DNA from 3 places in the Neobacillus sp. S1227 genome. Region 2 is predicted to be linked to each of the others. Evidence: predicted binding sites of a transcription regulator. Region 2 holds the regulator's gene; each other region holds the start of a gene.
What was found. The regulator Rex, encoded in region 2, represses fermentation and respiration genes when NADH is low (regulators of the CRP and FNR family bind a similar motif). The targets are predictions, from matches to a motif close to TTGTGAAATATTTCACAA.

Region 1: a site for Rex is predicted at 3,396-3,413, ahead of ACZ5AE_RS28055 (cytochrome C). Genes of this name have one in related genera too.
Region 3: a site for Rex is predicted at 3,308-3,325, ahead of ACZ5AE_RS19570 (NarK family nitrate/nitrite MFS transporter). Genes of this name have one in related genera too.

The regions. Positions count from the first base shown of each region.
Region 1 is NZ_AP038276.1:5,650,750-5,658,078, reverse strand. Features, by position in the region: gene nosD (nitrous oxide reductase family maturation protein NosD) at 1-195, opposite strand, end outside; gene ACZ5AE_RS28065 (hypothetical protein) at 192-773, opposite strand; gene nosZ (Sec-dependent nitrous-oxide reductase) at 857-2,728, opposite strand; gene ACZ5AE_RS28055 (cytochrome C) at 2,744-3,193, opposite strand; gene ACZ5AE_RS28050 (Crp/Fnr family transcriptional regulator) at 3,475-4,218, shown strand; gene ACZ5AE_RS28045 (amino acid permease) at 4,600-5,988, shown strand; gene bshB2 (bacillithiol biosynthesis deacetylase BshB2) at 6,051-6,722, opposite strand; gene ACZ5AE_RS28035 (YojF family protein) at 6,758-7,105, opposite strand.
Region 2 is NZ_AP038276.1:253,345-260,673, forward strand. Features, by position in the region: gene ACZ5AE_RS01410 (ABC-F family ATP-binding cassette domain-containing protein) at 259-2,178, opposite strand; gene moaC (cyclic pyranopterin monophosphate synthase MoaC) at 2,342-2,830, shown strand; gene ACZ5AE_RS01420 (redox-sensing transcriptional repressor Rex) at 2,863-3,516, shown strand; gene ACZ5AE_RS01425 (DUF4395 domain-containing protein) at 3,670-4,095, shown strand; gene ACZ5AE_RS01430 (YdiK family protein) at 4,301-4,501, opposite strand; gene ACZ5AE_RS01435 (lysostaphin resistance A-like protein) at 4,498-5,220, opposite strand; gene groES (co-chaperone GroES) at 5,523-5,810, shown strand; gene groL (chaperonin GroEL) at 5,863-7,329, shown strand, end outside.
Region 3 is NZ_AP038276.1:3,919,067-3,926,395, reverse strand. Features, by position in the region: gene fdhF (formate dehydrogenase subunit alpha) at 1-580, shown strand, start outside; gene ACZ5AE_RS19575 (3D domain-containing protein) at 802-1,650, shown strand; gene ACZ5AE_RS19570 (NarK family nitrate/nitrite MFS transporter) at 1,912-3,219, opposite strand; gene ACZ5AE_RS19565 (IS1182 family transposase) at 3,515-4,876, shown strand; gene ACZ5AE_RS19560 (nitrate/nitrite transporter) at 5,018-6,508, opposite strand; gene ACZ5AE_RS19555 (hypothetical protein) at 6,964-7,113, shown strand; gene ACZ5AE_RS19550 (potassium channel family protein) at 7,150-7,329, shown strand, end outside.

The sequences.
Region 1 (7,329 bases), 390 kb from region 2:
TGAGCCAATCATCGTCAACGGTTTGGTGATGACGAGATTGCCTTCATACGTTTTATTTTCAAGCTTCAATACCGCTCCCTCTTTCATGGAGTCGATCTTCGCTTGCAGACTTCCGTGTTCGGCTGCCATATATTCCTCAGGTTTGATAAACAACAAGAGAGAAAAGATGAAAGATAGGAGCGTTAATTTTTTCATTTTACTTTTCGGTCCTTCCATAACGGAATTAATAATAAAATAAACGCTGCAATAACAAAGTAGACACCTGTTCCCAAGATACTGTGGGTAATAAAGTTCGCCACAGTGTTTTCACCGATAATGGGTGGAACAAATGGATCCATATGAATCGGCGCCTTGGGGTCTAGATTCGAGCCGTATCTTTTAAGGGCGGAATAAAGATCCAAAATGCCTGCCGCACCGCCAATCATAAAGATGCCAATCAGTCCATAAAGGACTTTTTTATTGCGGAGGAGGGCTGTTATCAGGGTGAGCGCCGCCAAACCGCTGATAATGTAAATTAGGTAGCCCAGCTCAGGGAAATTTTCTTCACTGAAATTAGCCATGCCGATGTAGTGATTAAGCCCGTTAATGATATCAATTTCGCCTTCAAGTTTGTTTGGATAGACAATGATATTTAACCCTTCCGGATATTGTGGTGCGATAAATAGCATTTTCCACCAAGGGAAAAACATCGACACCACGATGAGGACGCCCGAAATACCAATCAGCAGTGCGGAGATAAGAGATAATCTATTTCCTTTCTTACTGTCATTCAAGTTAACCACACCTTTTATAGTAATTATTAAGTAAAAGGGGATGGGTACCAATATTCATTGATACCCACCACCAACTTTAAGCGCTATTGCTTTGGTTTGACTAGGAAGTAGCCGGTCATTTCTTGATGCAGGGCAGAACAGAAGTTTGTACAGTAAATCGGGTAGGTACCCGCTTTCTTCGCTGTGAACTTAACCGTGTTTGTCTGTCCAGGCTGCACTTCCATGTTCAGGTTGTAGCTGTTAATCGCAAAGCCGTGGGTGATGTCCTCATCGAAGTCGAGGTTGGTCAGGTGGATAGTCACCTCGTCACCTTCATTCACTTCAATGACGTCTGGGCGTTTTGCTTTGGAATCAAAAATAAACTTCGAGCGCATCGCGATGCCATAGACATCTACCTTATTGCCGTTACGGACAATTTTGGCTTCGTCCTTTTTATAAGTCGCCTCTTTATTGCTTTCATCCTTAGGATAAACTTCAATGGTTTTAATTTTATCGGCCTTAATCATCTGCGCATAGTGCGGCTCAGGGTTCACCGGCGATGATTGGATGACCTTCATTTTGCCGCTGATATCAATTAACTGCATCGATTCAGGGTGAGAAGGTCCGACAGATAAGTAGCTGTCTTTGGCAATTTTGTTTAAAGCAACAAGATATTTTCCATCAGGTGATACTGTGTCCCCTTCGGCAGCGACAGAGTGTCCTGGTGAATACTGGACTGGTACGCGGTCTAGCGTTTTACCAGTCTTCGGATCCCATTTCACAATTTCCGAAGAAATAAACATCGTTGTATAGGCCATACCTTTGTCGTCAAACTGAGTATGAAGCGGTCCAAGTGCGTTTTCTGGGTTCACTTCACGTTCCATCACAGATTTGTAGTTAATGATAGGAATGCCGTTTCTTTCACCAGCAAAGTCTTTGTTTTCAATTGCTTTAAATGCTTTTTCAAAAGAGAATACGGTCATCGCAGGAGCCAGCTTGCCGGAAGCGATGAAATACTTACCGTCTGGCGTAACGTCTACACCATGCGGTGATTTGGCAACAGGGACAAGATAAATGCCGCCCTTTTGTTTTTCAGGATAAATCATCTTTTGGCCGCCAACATCCTCGTACTTTCCTTCCTGTACCATTTTCTCAAGCTCTTTCCAGTTAAACAGGACGATGAAATCGCGGTCAGCCTGTGATGCGTTGATTTCAAGATTAGTGGTTGCTTCTTCGGTATTATAGGTGGTCATAACAGCCCAGTCTTTGGAGCTCTTTTTACCAGCATCGGAAAGGTCATAGGACCAAGGCGGCAGGGCTACCTGATAGGCAATGTTTAGCTTTGTATTTTTTTCATCAAAGGTAACGGCTGACATGACGCCGCGGTATTTCGTGCTGTAGTCATCAAGGGATTCATAGGCCTGCCCGAGTGGAACAGCAAAGCGGGTTGGCAGGAACATGTATTCCGTATTTTCGGTAACGAACGCCGCACAGTGCGGGCCGCTAGTATTAGGAACGTTCAAGATGTCTTTTACAGTAAAGGTTTTTAAATCCATGACGGCGGCGCGGCTGTTCCCGACGTCGGTGGCAAACATGTATTTACCGTCATAGTCACCATTTGTTTCAGAGAATGCCGGGTGGTGCAGGTCGCCCCACGTATAATCACCCATCATTTTCTTGGAGTGCTCATCAAAGCCGTAACCGGTTGCGGAATCCTGTGAGAAGACCGGAACGGTACGAATTTGGCGCATTGAAGGCACGCCGTAAATAAACATTTGGCCGGAGTGGCCGCCGGATGCAAATAGATAGTAGTCATCCTTTTTGCCAAAAGGAACATACACTTTTTCGGCATCGCTCTTGTTGTTTGAGGATGCCGTTTCCGTCGTCTTTGCGTTCGACGAGAAATCGGCGAATGAGATTGTTGCTGCGGCGAATCCGGCTAGTAGTCCGGACGCGATTGGTACCCATTTTTTCATTCGGTTAGCACCACCTTATTTTTCAGATGCCTGCTTGAGCAGGTCTAGTACTTGCTTTTCTTCTTCATCAGTTAATGGATTTTTGCCGATAACGCCTGACATGACGGCCGATGTCGGTGCTTTTAGAAATTCCTCAATTGGTTTGCCGTGCTTGCCCTCAACGTTTACAAAGGCTTGGGAAAGATCCGGTCCGACTGCACCGCCTTTTAGGTTGAGCGCTTCCACGCTATGGCAGCCAAGGCATCCCTTTTTATTGAGGATATTATCGTCATTTGCGCTGGAAGTGGCTGCTGTTTCTTTTGGCTTGCTGGAATCATCCGCTGCTTTTTCCTCTGAAGCAGCCTGGGCTGTTTCCGGCGCTTTCCCGGTGTCACTGGAGTTCCCCATGATGACATCAAATACTAGGTATCCAAGCCCGAAGCCGAGCACCAAGCTAATGGCAAAACTGATAAGAGCTTTTTTCAAATTTGTTCCCCCTCCTTTTTGTCAATTGAACAGCTTCATCCTAATCCATTAAATTTTGTGAAAATGTGACGCTCGTCACACGGAATGAAGGGTTTTTGAACGTTCTGTGAAAGGGCTCCAAAAGCTTATATTTAAAGCGTTTTTTTAAAAATGAACGTTCTGTGAAAACGAATTTCCCGTGTCGTTTTAGCGATTTAACTTTTTGTGAACATTGTCACTTCAATACTTAGGGAAATGACTTACAATTAGAGGAAAAAAATCGAGTAAAGGTGGTGGGGAGGTTGGAACGAGTCAGAAAAGTAGTGGAACCGAATTTAACTGTGATTCAGGAGGTACAAAAAGAGAGCTTGCTCCGCAAGATTGTCATTTTTAGGGATTTATCGCCAAAATCACTGAGCATTATTGAACAGAGGATCCTAACGCTAGAGGTGAAAAAAGGAGAGCGGATTATTAAAGAGGATGAACCGGCAAGAGGAGTCTTTTTTGTTCATACCGGGTCGGTAAAGCTCGCCAAGCAGGATGAGAACGGGAATGAAATGATTGTTTGTGTAAAGCAAAGAGGGGATATATTTGCTGAAGCATGTCTATTCACACAGAAGACAGAATGTTATCCGGCAACAGCAACGATGCTTGAGGATGGCAGATTGTTCTTTTTGGATAAGCAGGTACTCGAACAGGACCTTTACCAATATCCTGAGCTTTCTATGCAAATGATCCGCTATATGAGTGATGCCTTGAGGGAAATGACTGGTCAGTTAAGGGATGTGGCCCTGCTTGATGTGTATGCGAAAACCGTAAAGACACTGGAGCGGCTCGGGCGGAAATTTAACACGGACTTTAAACGCTGGGAGATTGAAATCCCTTTAACTGTACAGGAATTCGCCACCGTTGTTGGCACATCGCGCGAAAGCATCAGTCGTGTTTTCTCAAAACTAAAAAGGGAAGAAATGATTGATTTGAAATCAAGGAAAATCATTATTCTTGATTGGTGCAAGTTTTGTACGCTTTTGCATAAGGACTACTAACAACAAAGGGTTTGGCAAAAAATATGCCAAACCCTGTTTTATTAATGCGAATAGTTTGACTCTTTTAAATAATATTGACTGTATTCTAATATAATTATAAAATAGTACTGAAATAGATGATGGTTGGGTAAAGGATCAACTTAACCAGCTTGTTATTTCACTTTCAATGGAATGGTGTAACATTCTGCGTTTAATTAGTAAGATAAAAATTGCGTGAGTAATTATTGTAATATAATTACTTTATTTTCGAGTGTTTTTGAAAACGCTTCCATTTGATTGGAATTTAGGATGGAAAAACCACAATTGGGGATTTGTGGAGATCAAGACGGCGGATGTTTAGGCATTTTGAATGAAATTAGACTGCGCAGAGGGGGAAATAAGGTGTCAAACAAGGAATTGAATAGGGGTTTAAGTTCCCGCCATATTCAAATGATTGCTTTAGGCGGAACGATTGGTGTAGGTCTGTTTATGGGATCTTCCAGCACAATCGGCTGGACGGGCCCATCCGTCATGCTTGCTTATGGGATTACCGGTATTTTTCTATATTTGATTATGCGTGCCATGGGCGAAATGCTCTATTTAGAACCAAGTACAGGTTCATTCGCAACATTTGGCTATAAGTATATCCATCCTCTCGCAGGATATATGACGGCTTGGAGCAACTGGTTCCAGTGGGTAGTTGTCGGTATGTCTGAAGTTATCGCGATCGGCGCCTATATGCAGTATTGGTATCCGGATCTTCCTGCATGGATTCCAGGTCTTATCGCTATGGTAATTCTTGGAACAGCGAACTTTATTTCTGTTAAATCATTTGGTGAATTCGAATTTTGGTTTGCCTTGATTAAAGTAGTTACGATTGTATTAATGATTGTTGCAGGTTTCGGCTTGATTTTCTTCGGCTTTGGAAACGGAGGAGAAGCAATCGGCTTATCAAACCTTTGGAAAAATGGCGGCTTCTTTACTGGCGGCTTGAAAGGTTTCCTCTTTGCCTTAGCGCTTGTTGTTGGTGCATATCAGGGCGTAGAGCTGATCGGTATTACAGCTGGTGAAGCAAAAGACCCGCAAAAAACTTTAAGAAACGCGATTCAAAATACAATTTGGCGTATTCTTGTATTCTATATCGGTGCCATTTTTGTTATCGTTACTGTTTATCCTTGGGATAAATTGACGACAATTGGAAGCCCGTTCGTAGCAACTTTTGCAAAAATCGGGATTACGGCTGCGGCTGGAATCATTAACTTTGTTGTCATCACGGCAGCGATGTCTGGCTGTAACAGCGGAATCTACAGTGCAGGACGCATGCTGTATACGCTTGGAGTCAATGGACAGGCTCCAAAATCGTTTGCGAAGGTTTCTAAAAACGGAGTGCCTTTAGTCGGAACAATCGGCGTATTAATCGGTCTTGGCATTGGCGTTATCTTAAGCTATCTTGCACCAGAAAAGCTGTTCGTGTATGTATATGCGGCAAGTGTTCTTCCTGGGATGGTTCCTTGGTTTGTCATCCTGATCAGCCAAATCAAGTTCAGAAAGGTTCATGCTGATAAAATGGCCAGCCATCCATTTAAAATGCCTTTTGCACCTGTCACCAATTATCTAACGATTGCCTATTTGGTTGCGGTACTTGTCGGTATGTGGTTCAATGAGGACACTCGTGTCTCACTAGTTGCCGGTATTGTATTCCTAGCTATTGTGGCCATCAGCTATTATGCCTTTGGAATAAATAAGCGTGTTCCTGTGGATCTTCAAGAAGCTGAAAGGAAAGTAGGCTAAATCCACAATTAAAATAAGAAACAAAAACAGGGACATTTTTCATAAATGGTCCCTGTTTTTCTTTAGTTGGCAAACTTATATGTCCAGAACCGTTCGTTGTTGATCCAGACCATGATTTGCGGGTCTTGGTTTTTTAGTTTTTCAGACACGTCGGCAAACATTTGCTCCGTTTGCGAGCGGTGGGCCTTGATGGCGGCAAGCTTTATTTCAGCGACAGGGCTGATATTATTGATGATGTCAGCTTCACCTAGTTTTTCAATACAATCGTTCGAGAACGCAACGCAGTGTAAGGTTGGCCGTGCGGCTTCAGGCAGCCTTTCGACAGCGCGGACGACGGCCGCACCGGTGGCGTCATGGTCTGGATGCACTGCATAGCCGGGATAAAAGGTGATAATCAAGGAAGGATTCAGTTCGTCAATCAAGGCGGACATGACGTCAGCAAGCTTTTCTTCATCCTCAAATTCAACTGTTTTATCGCGATAGCCGAGCATGCGTAAATCTTGGATCCCTAAAGCGCGGGCAGCTGCCTTTAGTTCCTCTTTTCTGATTTTCGGGAGATTTTCCCGATTGGTAAATGGCGGATTGCCCATATTGCGGCCCATCTCCCCAAGGGTTAAGCAGGCGTAAGTAACAGGGGTGCCATTTTTGATATGGGTGGCGATTGTCCCGGATACTCCAAATGCCTCATCATCCGGATGCGGAAAGACAACTAGGACATGGCGTTCTTTTTCCATTTTACATTCTCCTTTCAGGACTGACGCATGAACCGCTATTCAAATGGGGTCGGGCTGATTTCCAATGCGACAGCTAGTTTCCCATCATTGTCATGGCCGGCAAGCAGCAGCCGTCCCAATTCATCGATTTCAAAATGAGTGATGCCTTCAGCGTAAATCCAGCCAAGGTTAATTTTTAAGCCCACCCGGTAAGGGCCTTTTCCGGTAATTTTCCCTATTTCATATTGGACTTTGGCATTGCGAATATATGCACCTGCCGAAAAAAATGATTGATCGCGATGTGAGGCGTAGGCACCGTTTGTGGTTTCAAGGTGAATATATACTTCTTTATTTACGAAGCTATTAATGGCTTCCTGTACTTGTTTGGTGTTCACTAGTTCCAAGCTGAGTCCTCCCTTCCCGTTATTTCTTATAAAAAATTGGATTTAGTCTACGAGATATTTTTCTTTAAGAATGTAACTATCATACTAAAATTGGATAAAAAATGCGAAATGAATGCTCGGTTAAAATATATGTTGATTTCCGCTCCACTAAGGAAAGCTTCCTTTGAATAATCATCGCAGGGACAGGCTGCTCTTTGCCTGTCCCGAGGGGCTCGCTTTCCGCG
Region 2 (7,329 bases):
AATTTCGGCTAATATAAAAGAATCAGTTTTGTGGATAAAAAATTTTTGAAAAACTGGAAAATTCAAATGACTTGTGGATAATCGTGTGATTAATGTTGATAATGTGGATAAACTGAGGTTTTTCTGTGGATGATGTGGAAAAGTCATTTGAATGTCTGAAATAATGGTATTTACAATGTGAATAACTCTGTGGAAATTTAGGCCTTTTGGATTACAAGCACAACAAATAACCGGACTCAAACAGTCCGGTTATCCACATTATTCTGCCAGCTCGGCCCATTCTTCCATTAATTCGTCAAGCTCCGCCTTAGCCTTTTCATTTTTTAAATTAATCTCCAAGACCATTTCATGGTCCTGAAAAACTTCTGGCTCGCATAATTTCTGTTCATAATTCTGAATCTGTTCTTCAAGCTTCGAAATGCGTTCCTCGATTTCCTCCAATTTGCGTTTTCGCTGGCGTTCCAGTTTTTTTGATTCCTTATCCTGTTGATAACTGTTTTTTTCAGCAGTCACTAACGCAGAAACCTTCTTCTGGGAGGCAGCCAATGCAAGGGCTGTAAGTTCTTCCTGCTCCAGCTTTTTATCCACATAATAATCGTAGTCGCCAAGGTATTCTGTGCTGCCCTCGGGGCTCAATTCTAAAACCTTGGTTGCGATTCTGTTAATAAAATAACGGTCGTGTGAGACGAACAAAATAGTACCAGGATAATCAATTAAAGCATTCTCAAGAACTTCCTTGCTGTCTAAATCCAAATGGTTGGTAGGTTCGTCCAATATTAATAAATTTGCTTTCTCGAGCATTAGCTTGGCAAGGGCTAGGCGGGCTTTTTCGCCGCCGCTTAATGACAAAACGTTTTTAAGCACATCGTCACCGGAAAATAAGAAATTCCCAAGCACCGTACGGATTTCCCTTTCCGGTTTCAGTGGATATTCATCCCATAGCTCGTTTAAGACGCGTTTATTGGAGGTTAGGTTGGCTTGTTCTTGATCGTAATAGCCGATGGATAGATTGGTCCCGTATTGAATGGTACCAGCCAAAGCGGGAAGCTTTTTAATTATAGTTTTTAAAAGGGTCGACTTCCCGATTCCGTTAGGGCCGACAAGGGCAATACTGTCGCCTTTATACACACGAAAGGAAATATCCTCGGAAACCTTCTCGCCATCATAGCCGACAGCAACCGAATCAACAGTAAGTACATCATTGCCGCTTTGCCGCTCAATTTCAAATGAGAAGGAAGCGGATTTTTCATCCCCTGATGGCCGGTCCAAGATTTCCATTTTTTCAAGCTTCTTTCGCCGGCTTTGCGCCCGCTTAGTAGTTGTGGCCCGTGCGATGTTGCGCTGAATGAAATCCTTTAAAGCAGAAATTTCCTCCTGCTGCTTTTCATAAAGCTTCATGTCGCGTTCATAATTGGCGGCTTTCTGTTCAAGATAAGAGCTATAATTACCGGTAAATCGCTGAATCAGGCGGCGTGATAGTTCATATACCTCAGTGACGACTTTATCCAAAAAATAGCGGTCATGCGAAACAATTAAAATTGCGCCTTCATAACCCTGCAGATATTGCTCCAGCCAGGAAAGGGTTTCGATATCCAAATGGTTGGTAGGTTCGTCCAAAATTAAAATATCAGGTCTTGTCAGCAGCAGTTTGCCTAGCGCGAGACGCGTTTTTTGTCCGCCGCTTAGACTTGAAATCATTAACGTCGTGTCAGAAAAATTTAACCCATGCAATACAGAGCGGATATCGGCCTCATACTGATAGCCGCCTTGCTCTTTAAATTTAACTTGCAATTCATCATATTCCTTTAATACTCGTTTGTATTTTTCTGGGTCTCCGAAAACAGCAGGGTCAGCCATTTGCTGTTCCAGCTTCCGGAGCGATTTTTCCATCGCTTGCAGGTTCTCAAAAACCGTCAGCATTTCCTCCCAAATGGACAAATTGGACTCCAAACCCGTATTTTGCGCCAAATAACCAACGGTAACATCCTTTGGTTTGATGATTTCCCCGCCGTCATAACCTATTTCGCCGGCGATGATTTTCAATAACGTTGATTTCCCCGCTCCATTCCGTCCGACAAGGGCAACACGGTCACGGGTTTGTAATTCTAGTTTTATATTCGATAAAATAAGTTCAGCACCATAATATTTTTGTAGTTGATTAACCTGTAATAAAATCATTTTTTTCACCTCTAATACCTTACGAATAGTGTACCGTATTAACCGATTGTCGGCAATGAAGTGAAATTTTTAATGGAATTATAAAAAAATATACTGATAGTTCAAAGTTTCACACACATGGACATAAAAATATTGTATTATTTTTTGTAGGAGGATTTCTTATATGGCTGAATTTACTCATTTTAATGAAGAAGGCAGGGCCAAGATGGTTGATGTCAGCGATAAGCCAGAAACGGCACGCACGGCAGTTGCCCAGTCCAGCATAACAGTAAGCTCTGAAATTTATGAAAAAATCACAAACCACGAAATGAAAAAGGGCGATGTCTTAGCAGTTGCCCAGGTTGCTGCGGTGATGGCGGCGAAAAAGACATGGGATATCATTCCAATGTGCCACCCAATTCCATTAACAGGTATCAATATTAATTTTTTCTGGGAGCAGGCCGGGCAGGAACAATATACACTGCATATTGCTGCATCAGTTAAAACTAAAGGCAGTACGGGGGTTGAGATGGAAGCGCTAACAGCCGCCTCTGCTTGTGCCCTAACCGTTTATGATATGTGCAAGGCAGTTGATAAAGGGATGGTGATCGGACCAACCTTTTTGGTGGAAAAAACTGGCGGCAAAAACGGTGATTTTAGAAGAGAAATCTAATATATCTATTAATATTGAAGGGTGGGAGAAATATGTCCAATGAAACGATGAAAATACCACAGGCAACAGCAAAGCGTCTGCCCTTATATTATCGATTTTTACAAAACCTTCATTCTTCTGGCAAGCAAAGGGTGTCATCTGCAGAATTAAGTGAAGCAGTAAAGGTCGATTCGGCAACAATTCGCAGGGATTTCTCTTATTTTGGTGCCCTTGGAAAAAAAGGGTACGGTTATAACGTAAACTATTTGTTATCGTTTTTCCGGAAAACTCTTGATCAGGATGAATTAACAAAGGTAGCGTTAATCGGGGTGGGTAATCTCGGCACTGCTTTTTTACATTACAATTTTTTAAAAAATAATAACACAAAAATCTCTTGCGCCTTCGATGTGGATCCCGGAAAAATCGGCGGTTCAATAGGCAATGTTCCCGTTTATTCGATGGATGATTTAGAGCAGTATTTGATCGAGGAAAATATTTCGGTGGCGATTTTGACGGTGCCGGCTCCGGTTGCTCAGCAAATCACAGACAAGCTAGTGAATACGAAGGTAAAAGGGATTTTAAACTTTACACCAGCAAGACTGAATGTCCCTCCATCTATCCGCGTGCATCATATTGACTTGGCGGTGGAGCTGCAGTCACTTGTTTACTTTTTAAAGCATTATCCAAGCGAAGTAGTTGAAGAATAAATAATAAATGGGCTTCTCGCCAAAATAGGTGAGAGGCCCATTTTTCGTTTGGAAACATTTTTCCTATACAGCTCACTATACAAAAGAAGTTAAAGCGGGTAAAATGAATTTACAAATAAGTATTGTAATCCAATAGGGAAGGTTGGGATTAAAATGACAAAAACAGTTCGCTCAATCCCACGGCCGTTAGTGAAAACAAACCAGTGGGTGATTGTTATAAGTGTTGTGTTAACATGGTTATCCGGACAGGAATGGTTTTTGTTAGTGCCGTTTAGTGCCGGTATGTTTGGTCTTTTATTCGGATTTAATCCGATTATGCAAATAGCAAAACTGTTTTTAAGAAAGGATCCAAAGGCTTATATACCGGAGGATTGGGAGCAGCAGCAATTTAATCAAAAAATTGCCGTATCGTGTTTGGGAATTGGATTTGCAGGATTCCTGCTGGGATGGAATACTGTAGGCTATATATTTACGGTTATGGTTGCTGTGGCCGCCTTTATCGCGATACTTGGATTTTGCATCGGATGTTTTATTCATTATCAGTGGAACCAATACCGTTATAAAAGGGCGAACCAATAAAGTTAGAGGTCTGAATTATTCAGCCTCTTTTTTTGTTTTTTTGCTTACATTTTACCTAGTCCTAAGGATAAGGGGATTGCAGTTGCGGTCGGTATTGTGTTGACCTTGTCGAGGGCGTTCTGTGATGTATTCTTTAAAACCTATCAACAGAATGCGCTAAAGGAAACCGGAGATTAATAAGAAAGAGGCTGTTTATGTGACAGCCTCATTTCTTCATTTGCCCCTTATATTTAAAATGAAAAACAATCATCTTTAAGGCTGATCCAAAGTCAAAGGTGGCCAGGATGACCAAAAGGTAACTAAAGAAGCCCCAGCCATTGTTTTGAACATCATCGATGGCAAAATAGGTGAACAGGGCCCCAAGTATTAAATAAATCAAACCGGAAAACAAAGGTGAACGTCTCATAGAAATCCTCCGATAAAGTTTTGAACTGCCTCTGCCTCACGCATCAGCCGCTCAATGTCATCCTTATAAACCGACTGAACAAGGACGACCATCGTGTTCATAGATACATGGGCGAAAATCGGCACCAGGATCCGTTTAGTTTTTACATAAAGAAAAGCAAAGGTAAAGCCCATCGCCGAGTAAATAAGCAGATGCTCAGGCTCCATATGGACAAGCGCAAAGATCACCGAGCTGATTAGCGCAGAAATAAAGAAATTAAACCGTTTATAAAAAGCCCCAAAGATAATTTTTCGAAACACAATTTCCTCTAAAATCGGGCCGATAATACTCGTTACAAGAATGGCTAATGGAAAGGCATTAATTATCGTGAGGATTTCCTGTGTATTTTTAGAGCCCAATTCAATCCCAATAAGGCGCTCAATGATGGCAGCCGCATATTGGGCAAAAAGAGCAAGGAAAACCCCTAAAATCGCCCACATTATCGAATGCCCGATGGAAGTGTTTCTTTTACTATGGACTCCAGGCTGCATTTCTTTTCTTAGGATAACAAGAATGAGGAGAAAGGCAAGGGTGAAACTAGTGATCAGCCAAACCGGCACCACAAATTCCTGACTCCATCCAAAAAGGCGAAATCCAAACATAAATGCTGGAATCCCGGCAAAGCTGGAGAGCTGCATGGCAATATAAACAATAAGGACAATCCAGTATTCCTTTTTCAAATCATTACTCCTTTTCAATCTAGTTTTTCCAATCGAAATGTAATCAATCACTATTCTTCATTCTACCTTTAATAACAAATTAGTTTCAATTTTGAATACTTGCTTTGAAAAATATTGAATAGGAAAATTGTATTTTATCCATACTTTATAAGGTGGAAAAAAAGGTATCTTTTTTTTAATATTTTTATGCATCAGACTTGCAAAAGATTTTAAGATTCATTATTATAATAATTGTGTTAGCACTCAGTGATGTTGAGTGCTAATAATGACTGATAACATAGAATTTGAGGAGGTTGTTTTTAGTGTTAAGACCATTAGGTGATCGCATTATCATCGAACTAGTTGAAACAGAAGAAAAAACTGCAAGCGGTATCGTATTACCGGATACAGCGAAGGAAAAGCCTCAGGAAGGAAAAGTTGTTGCTGTAGGTACTGGCCGTGTGCTTGACAATGGCGAGCGCGTAGCTGTTGAAGTTTCTGTAGGCGACCGCATTATCTTCTCAAAATACTCTGGTACTGAAGTGAAATACCAAGGTACTGAATACTTAATTTTACGTGAAAGCGACATCCTTGCTGTAGTAGGCGAATAAGGCTAAAACAGAAAAATAATTTGTTTCTAATATACGAGGAGGTTTTTTAACAATGGCTAAAGAAATTAAGTTTAGTGAAGACGCTCGCCGCGCGATGCTTCGCGGTGTTGATACACTTGCTGATGCAGTTAAAGTTACTCTTGGACCTAAAGGACGCAACGTGGTTCTTGAGAAAAAATTCGGTTCACCATTAATCACAAATGACGGTGTAACGATTGCAAAAGAAATCGAATTAGAAGATGCATTTGAAAATATGGGTGCAAAGCTTGTTGCTGAAGTAGCAAGCAAAACAAACGATGTTGCCGGTGACGGTACTACAACTGCAACAGTTCTTGCTCAAGCGATGATTCGCGAAGGCTTAAAGAACGTAACTGCTGGCGCTAACCCAATGGGTATTCGCAAAGGAATCGAAAAAGCAGTTGCTGCTGCTGTAGCCGAACTTAAAGCCATCTCTAAGCCAATCGAAGGCAAAGAGTCTATCGCTCAAGTTGCTGCTATTTCTTCCGATGACAAAGAAGTTGGCCAATTAATCGCTGAAGCGATGGAGCGCGTTGGCAACGACGGTGTTATCACGATCGAAGAATCCAAAGGCTTCACTACTGAACTGGATGTAGTTGAAGGTATGCAATTTGACCGCGGATACGCTTCTCCGTACATGGTAAGTAACACTGATAAAATGGAAGCTGTTCTAGACAATCCATATATCTTAATCACTGATAAGAAAATTACCAGCATTCAAGAAATTCTTCCAGTTCTTGAGCAAGTGGTTCAGCAAGGTAAACCATTATTGCTTATCGCTGAAGATGTTGAAGGTGAAGCTCTTGCTACTTTAGTATTAAACAAACTTCGCGGAACATTCAATGCTGTTGCTGTTAAAGCTCCAGGATTTGGTGACCGCCGTAAAGCCATGCTTGAAGATATTGCTGCCTTAACTGGTGCTGAAGTAATTACTGAAGAGCTTGGCCGTGACCTTAAATCTGCAACAATCGATTCTTTAGGACGCGCTGCTAAGATCGTTGTAACAAAAGAAAATACAACAATCGTTGAAGGTGCAGGTGCTACTGAAGATATTCAAGCCCGCGTAAATCAAATCCGCGTTCAGTTAGAAGAAACTACTTCTGAGTTTGACCGCGAAAAATTACAAGAGCGCTTGGCTAAATTGGCTGGCGGTGTAGCAGTTATCAAAGTTGGTGCTGCAACTGAAACAGAATTAAAAGAGCGCAAGCTTCGTATCGAAGATGCATTAAACGCAACTCGTGCTGCAGTTGAAGAAGGTATCGTGTCCGGTGGTGGCGTTGCCCTTCTAAACGTATACAGCAAAGTGGCTGAGCTTCAAGAAGAAGGCGATGTACAGACAGGTATTAATATCGTTCTTCGTGCTATTGAAGCACCAGTACGTACGATTGCTGAAAACGCAGGCCTTGAAGGATCTGTTATCGTTGACCGCTTAAAGCGTGAAGAAGTGGGCGTTGGTTTCAACGCAGCAACAGGCGAGTGGGTAAACATGATCGATTCTGGT
Region 3 (7,329 bases), 2.1 Mb from region 2:
CGAAGAAATTTGGGATGAAGTTAGGAAAATCGCATGGGAAATGTACGGGGGCATTTCGTATGAGCGGCTGGAGAAGGAGTACAGCATTCATTACCCTTGTCCAGATGAAAACCACTCAGGTACATTTATTATGCATGAAAGGTTCCATCAAAACGAAGCGTCTTCTAAAAAAGCTCCTTTTGTGCCTGTAGATTATACACCGCCTATGGAGCCGCCGGATGAAGAGTATCCCTTTACGTTGACGACAGGAAGACGTTATGAGTCATACAACACGCATACACAGACTCGGCATTATGCTGCGGGAGTGAAAATAAAACAGACAGAAGAGACTGTTGATATCCATCCTGAAGACGCCAATTCCCTAGGAATAGTGGATGGGGAAGTCGTCCAAGTCCGCTCACGAAGAGGAGAACTTCAAGTAAAAGCCAAAATTACCGAACAGGTTGTACCAGGGCTTGTCTTTATGAGTTTCCACTGGAGCGAAACACCAACTAACGTATTAACTTTAAATGAATATGATCCGATTTCGGGAACAGCTGAATATAAAGCTTGTGCAGTATCGATTGAGCGGATAAGCTAAAAACAATAAAGAATAGTGGAAATTGGCATTCCACTATTCTTTTTTATTTCCTTTAACCCCAAATCTTAGGCAGGATGGAAGTTTCTGATGCGTTAGAAATGCTATTGTAATCTAACTGCCATTCTTGTTAATGAATTAACATCTCCCTGTTCTTTTTTTGATAAAAAACCATGTTAAGATTACCTTAGACATGCTTCGGTGGGAACATAGGAGGTAGTTAAATGATTTTTAAAATAAAAACATTCATTGCAGCTATAGGATTATCAGCGGGTTTTGGGGTGCATGCACATGCTTCAGCATTAGCAGTTCCTCAAGTGGACTCCTTGAAAGAACAGCCGGAAATGAATATTACAAATGTGCAAACTTTTGAAGATTGGATGAAAATTTCAACTCTAAAAGATATTCCAATGTTACAAAGTGAAAAACAATTGATTATTAATAAAACTGATACTATCTGGGACAGTGCAAAATACATCCAGGAAACAGTCGCTAAAGCAAATGAAACGATTATTAGTCCGGAAATCCAAATTGTTACTCCAAAAGTGGCGGAGAACAATGAGCAGAAACTAGAAACTGCTGCACCAATTCAAGACAAACCTGAAATAGCCGTTAGCCAGCAGGATGACAGTAAACCACAGGAACAGCCTGTTGTCGAAAATAAGGAATCTGTCGTAACGCCTGACAATAACAATCAAAATAATAAAACCATCGAAGCTGCTACAAATGATAATAATAACAACAATAACATCGACGCACAGCCGGTTGAAAATCAAAATCAACCAAAAGAGATTACTGTAGCCGCCACTGCTTATACAGCTTCATGTGAAGGCTGCTCTGGCATTACCAAAACAGGAATAAATATTAAAGCTAACCCAAATGCAAAAGTGATTGCGGTAGATCCGGCAGTTATACCACTTGGAAGCAAGGTATATGTTGAAGGATACGGTGAAGCTGTTGCAGGTGATATTGGCGGGGGAATTAATGGACATGAAATTGATGTGTTTATCCCTTCAGAACAAGATGCACTTAACTGGGGACGAAAAACAATTACAGTCAAAATATTAAACTAAAACAAGCCTGATCAAAATCCGGCCTGTCAAATTGTCGAGAATGGGTATTTTTCTCGGCAATTTTTTTTATTAATTGATTGTTTCTGCTAATGGGCCTGTTGATTTCCGCTCCGGGCACTCGCTTTCCGCGGGGAGGTCCTTGAGCGCTAATCAACAGACTTGTCGAAAAGCCTAATATAAATTAATGCGGTGAATCGTTAAATAAAAATTAGTAAATAAAAGGCAGTCGAAAGTTTCCCGACAGCCTGACAAGCCGGACGATTATCCGGCTTGTTTTGCTAGTTCTTGGGTTTTTGCAACAGTAGCTTTTCTTTGATAGTAGTACCAGTTTAAAGCGAATGAAATAGCATAAAATCCAATAAAGAAATAAAAAGCTGTTAGTGGCGTTCCAGTAGCCTTAACAGACCAGCCGAACAGTTTTGGAATTAAGAATGATCCGTAGGCGGCAAACGCTGCTGAAAAGCCTATAACTGGTGCCGCTTCCTTTGGTATGAAAATGTTCGGAATCATTTGGAAAGTAGAACCTGAGCCAATCCCAGATGCAAGGAACAGAATTAAGAATGAAATTAAAAATCCTGCAAAATGTTTAGCATTAAGGAAATAGATTACTCCAATAGCACCGATTGTCATAACGACAAATACATAGGCTGTAACTTTTGCACCTCCCATTTTATCTGCAATCCACCCGCCTACAGGTCTTGCGGCAGCCGCTACAAGAGCGCCAAGGAAAGCAAGAGAAATGTATTCAGGGAACTGTGATTTTAATAATAATGGGAATGCTGCTGAATATCCTATGAAAGATCCGAATGTGCCGATATAAAGAATGGTCATAATCCATGTGTGTTTCCGCTTAACGATCACAAATTGATCTGCTACTGATTGTTTTGCTCCTGGAACGTTATCCATTTTAAATGCCGCAAGTAATGTTACAATCACAATAGGGATAACCCAAATAAACGCTGCATTTTGTAACCAAACTTCTTGACCGTTAGATAAAACCTGCTTACCTCCAATTAAGGCAAATGTTCCAGATGTAATGACTAATGGAGTGATAAATTGAACCACTGAAACCCCCATATTTCCTAAGCCGCCGTTAATTCCAAGAGCAGTACCTTTTTCACTCTTTGGAAAGAAAAAGCTGATATTGGCACTTGATGATGAGAAATTACCGCCGCCTAGACCGCAAAGTGCTGCAAGGAGAAGCATTACAGAGTAAGGTGTTTCCGGATTTTGAACTGCAAAGCCGATCCCGATAGCTGGTATCGCTAAAATGGCAGTTGAAATAACCGTCCAGTTTTTCCCACCTATCGTTCCGACTGCAAATGTATAAACAAAGCGAAGAGTTGCTCCGACAAGACCCGGGATAGCCGCTAAAGTAAAGAGCTGTTCCTCCGTAAAGTTAAAGCCAATATCATTTAAGCGAATGGCCACCACTGACCAAATTTGCCAAACGATGAAGGCAAGCATTAATGATGGGACAGATATCCATAGATTTCTTTTTGCGTGTTTTTTTCCTTCCGCTTTCCAGAACTTTTCGTCTTCTGGGTTCCAATACGTTATTCGAGCCATTTTTATCTCCTCCAATGTGGATTTCTATTTTTAAAATGTTAGTTTTGTTGTTTACAATGTTAATATAAACCAAAGGATAAAATGATTTTTGTGACGAACGTCACAAAAGTAGTGAAGGAACTGTGAACTCGATTAAGTTGACAAAAAGTTGTAAAAAATTTACCCTGTTGCCGAAAAGAAAGAGACCTTCTTAAACGAAGGTCTCTCAGACTGTCGACAAATTCGAAAAACTTCGGGTTTGCCGGCAGTCTTTTTTGTATAATTAAGGTATCGAGATTTTTATGGGGTGAATGAAATGCTAACTAAAAATACACAGATGAACCGTGACCAAATAGAAATGATAGCTTTAGAACAACTTGTACCTGCGAACCATCTGGTTCGTAAGATTGAAGCTGCTATCGACTTTTCTTTTATCTATTCACTTGTTCAAGATATGTATTCATCTGAACGAGGACGTCCGAGTATTGATCCTGTTGTATTGATTAAGATGGCTTTCATCCAATATACCTTCGGTATTCGCTCAATGCGTCAGACAATAACTGAAATCGAAACGAATATGGCATATCGCTGGTTTCTGGGCTTTGGTTTTTATGATAAGGTACCTCACTTCTCGACGTTTGGTAAAAACTACGAGCGCCGCTTTAAAGATACAGATTTATTTGAACAGATTTTCTATCGTATTTTGAAGGAAGCCTCAGACAAGAAATTGATTAGTAGCGAGCACGTATTTATTGATTCTACACATGTTAAGGCAAGCGCTAATAAGCATAAATTTGAGAAAAAAGTAGTTCGAAAAGAATCAAAAGCTTATGAAGCACGTCTACAAGACGAGATTAATAAAGACCGCGAAGATCACGGAAAAAGGCCATTTCCTCCAGATAAATTTGATAAAGAGGAAAATAAAGAAATCAAGGAAAGTACTACTGATCCGGAAAGTGGTTATTACGTGAAAGATGAGCGAACAAAACAGTTTGCTTACTCATTACACGCTGCTTCTGATCAAAATGGTTTTGTTTTAGGTGCAATTGTAACTCCAGGTAATATCCATGATAGTGTCATTTTTGAACCACTCCTTGAAAAGGTAATTGAAAAGCATGGAAAACCTGAAGCTGTTGCTGCTGACGCCGGATATAAAACACCTGCTATTGCTCAATACTTATTTGAAAACGATATGATCCCAGCTTTACCTTATACTCGCCCACGTACGAAGGATGGTTATATAAGAAAGCATGAATATGTATATGATGAATACTACGATTGTTATATCTGTCCGCAAGGACAAGTATTAAAATATGCAACCACGACCAAGGAAGGTTACCGTCAATACTTCTCTAATCCGATTGAGTGTAAAAATTGCCCATTACTTTCACAGTGCACGCAGAGTAAGGAACATAAAAAACTAATTCAGCGTCATGTGTGGGAGAACTATTTAGAAGAAGCCGATCATCTTCGTCACACACAAGAAAATAAAACCATTTATGCAAGACGTAAAGAAACGATTGAGCGTGTCTTTGCGGATGCAAAGGAGAAGCATGGTATGCGTTGGACAACCCTAAGGGGCCTTAAAAAATTGTCCATGCAGGCGATGCTTACTTTTGCTGCCATGAATTTAAAAAAGATGGCCAACTGGACATGGAAAGGTCCAGAAATGGCGTAACAATAGGCATAGGATAGGCATAAATTTTGCTCTTACGAGCAAAAAATCCTACAAAAAGGCATCCGAATGGGATCATTCGAATGCCTTTTGTCTACAATCTGAGAGACCTTCTTAAACGAAGGTCTCTTCAGCTTGTTAACTTTACGCACTTTCCTCTTTAAACATCCCAACGTAATTTTGGGTTTCACCTACATCATCTTTAATCGCTGTTATAGTCAGCCATTCCTTATAAATCTCATTATTTTTACGCTTATTCCAAATGTACCCTTCCCAGTAACCTGTCGATGAAAGGCTCGCCCACATTTGTTTGTAAAATTCGTTGTTATGCTCCCCGGATTGCAAGACGCTTGGGGTCTTACCAACTACTTCCTCCTGTTTAAAGCCAGTAATTTTCGTGAAAGCCGGATTCACTCTTTGAATGATTCCATTTGGATCAGTGACACAAATTCCATCGACTGCATGGTTCACGATTTGTGCAGAAATATCAAGTTTTTCATGGTAGTAAAGCCATACGACGATGACCAGACTGGCCAATGAAAATTCAGAAAGGGCCATAAATCCAATAGCATAATGGCCTGTAAGATTAAAGAGAATGGTTAGAATAACTGGAGGAAAAAATCCTCCAAGGCCTCCCATCGCAGAAACAATTCCGTTGACAATTCCTGCATGCTTTGAAAAATAGAGAGGAACCAGTTTAAAAATAGCCCCATTTCCAATTCCAGCAAAGAAAGCAACCAATAAACAGCCAAAAGAATAAATGGGCAGGGATGGTGTAAACGACAATAAAAAGCCGGCGAATGTAAGGCTGAAGAAAACTGTTGCAAGAATCAAAAAAGGATTTACTTTATCCCCTAACCATCCGCCGACTGGACGGAAAAGAGTAGCCAAAGCAATAAATCCTGCAGTACGTAAACCTGCGTCCACCTTCGATAACTCAAAGTGATTCACTAAAAAGGACGGCAGATAAATCGTAAAGGCCACAAAAGATCCAAAGGTTATAAAATAAAACAAGCTTAAAAACCAAAGCTTCGGATTTCGATAAACTTTATTAATTTGTTCCGATAATGGAAGGTTAACCTTTTGTTCCTCACGGTCACCAAAAAGGAAATTTAATAGGGCGAAAATAATCACAATGATTAGGTATATTTGTATCGTTGTTCTCCAGCCAAACTCATCGGCCAGTACTGGTGCGAGGAAGGAAGTAACAGCTGTACCGATATTGCCTGCACCGTATATACCATTAATAAAACCATGCTTTGTTTTGGCATAATATTTTGGGAGAGAGGTTACCCCGATGGAAAATATCGCCCCGCCAATCCCCAGCACAAATCCGCCTGCAATTAACATAAACATGGAATTGGCATAGCTGATGATGGCAATCGGTAACAGGAGAAGTAGAAAACTGATTGAAAATAATATTCTGGCTCCAAACCGATTAGTCCAATAGCCGATTGGAACTCTAAGGAGAGACCCTAGGATAACAGGTACAGCTGTGGCCCAGGCAATTTCCGTTGAAGAAAGTTTAATATCTGCCCTAATAAAAGGCATTAATGAAGAAATGAGCACCCAAACCATAAACCCGGCGATTAGGCTTCCTGTTTGTAAAAATAGCTGCTTTGTTCCTTGATTCATTTATATTCCTCCTCTGCATTGCAATAAATTAAAAATAAAACTTCCTAATTTATTTCATGCACCACCAACAATTTATTTCCTCCGAAGCATTATATTACATAAAACTGTCACATTCTGTGAGGAATGGCACATAAATGTTGGAAAGTTGTTGAATAAATTTGAAAATTCACCAGTATCAGCCAATGTTATAAGATGGGAAGAACGATAGTATGTCAATAGAAAATTAATAAATAATGGACGGGATGGAAAATATATGAAAGGGATTTTCGACTTTTATGCATTTTAAAGTAAGAAGGTGAGAAAGGAATGAATGAAGCGAAAAAAAGACTTTATCTTGACCCGCCACAAATACTTCGATGGGTGAATTTCATTGTTAAACAAGTTATGTAGACGCCCCAATTGTCACATTAACAGTTTGTACATTAATAGTATTGGGCGGAATTGGCTTCATCGTTATGAAAGAGCTTTACGATTATCGACTCTCCAAGAAGTTGTCCCTGCATAAAAAGATTGTTCTTGTTACCACCATTTTTTTAGTGGCACTTGGAACAATAGGAACTTTCTTCCTTGCCTTCCTTTCCGATATCCAAAAGACAAAATCATGATTGGCTAAACTGATAGCGAGGAGGATACTTCAAAACATGGAAGATCAATTTGCAGTTATTGGATTAGGCAGATTTGGACTAAGCATTGCCAATAAGTTATATGAATCCGGAAAAGATGTGCTCGGTGTCGATGTAAACGAGGAAAGGGCAGATGAGGCTCAAAGCTATGTAACCCATTCCGTTATCGCAGATTCGACCGATCCAGAAGCGTTAAAG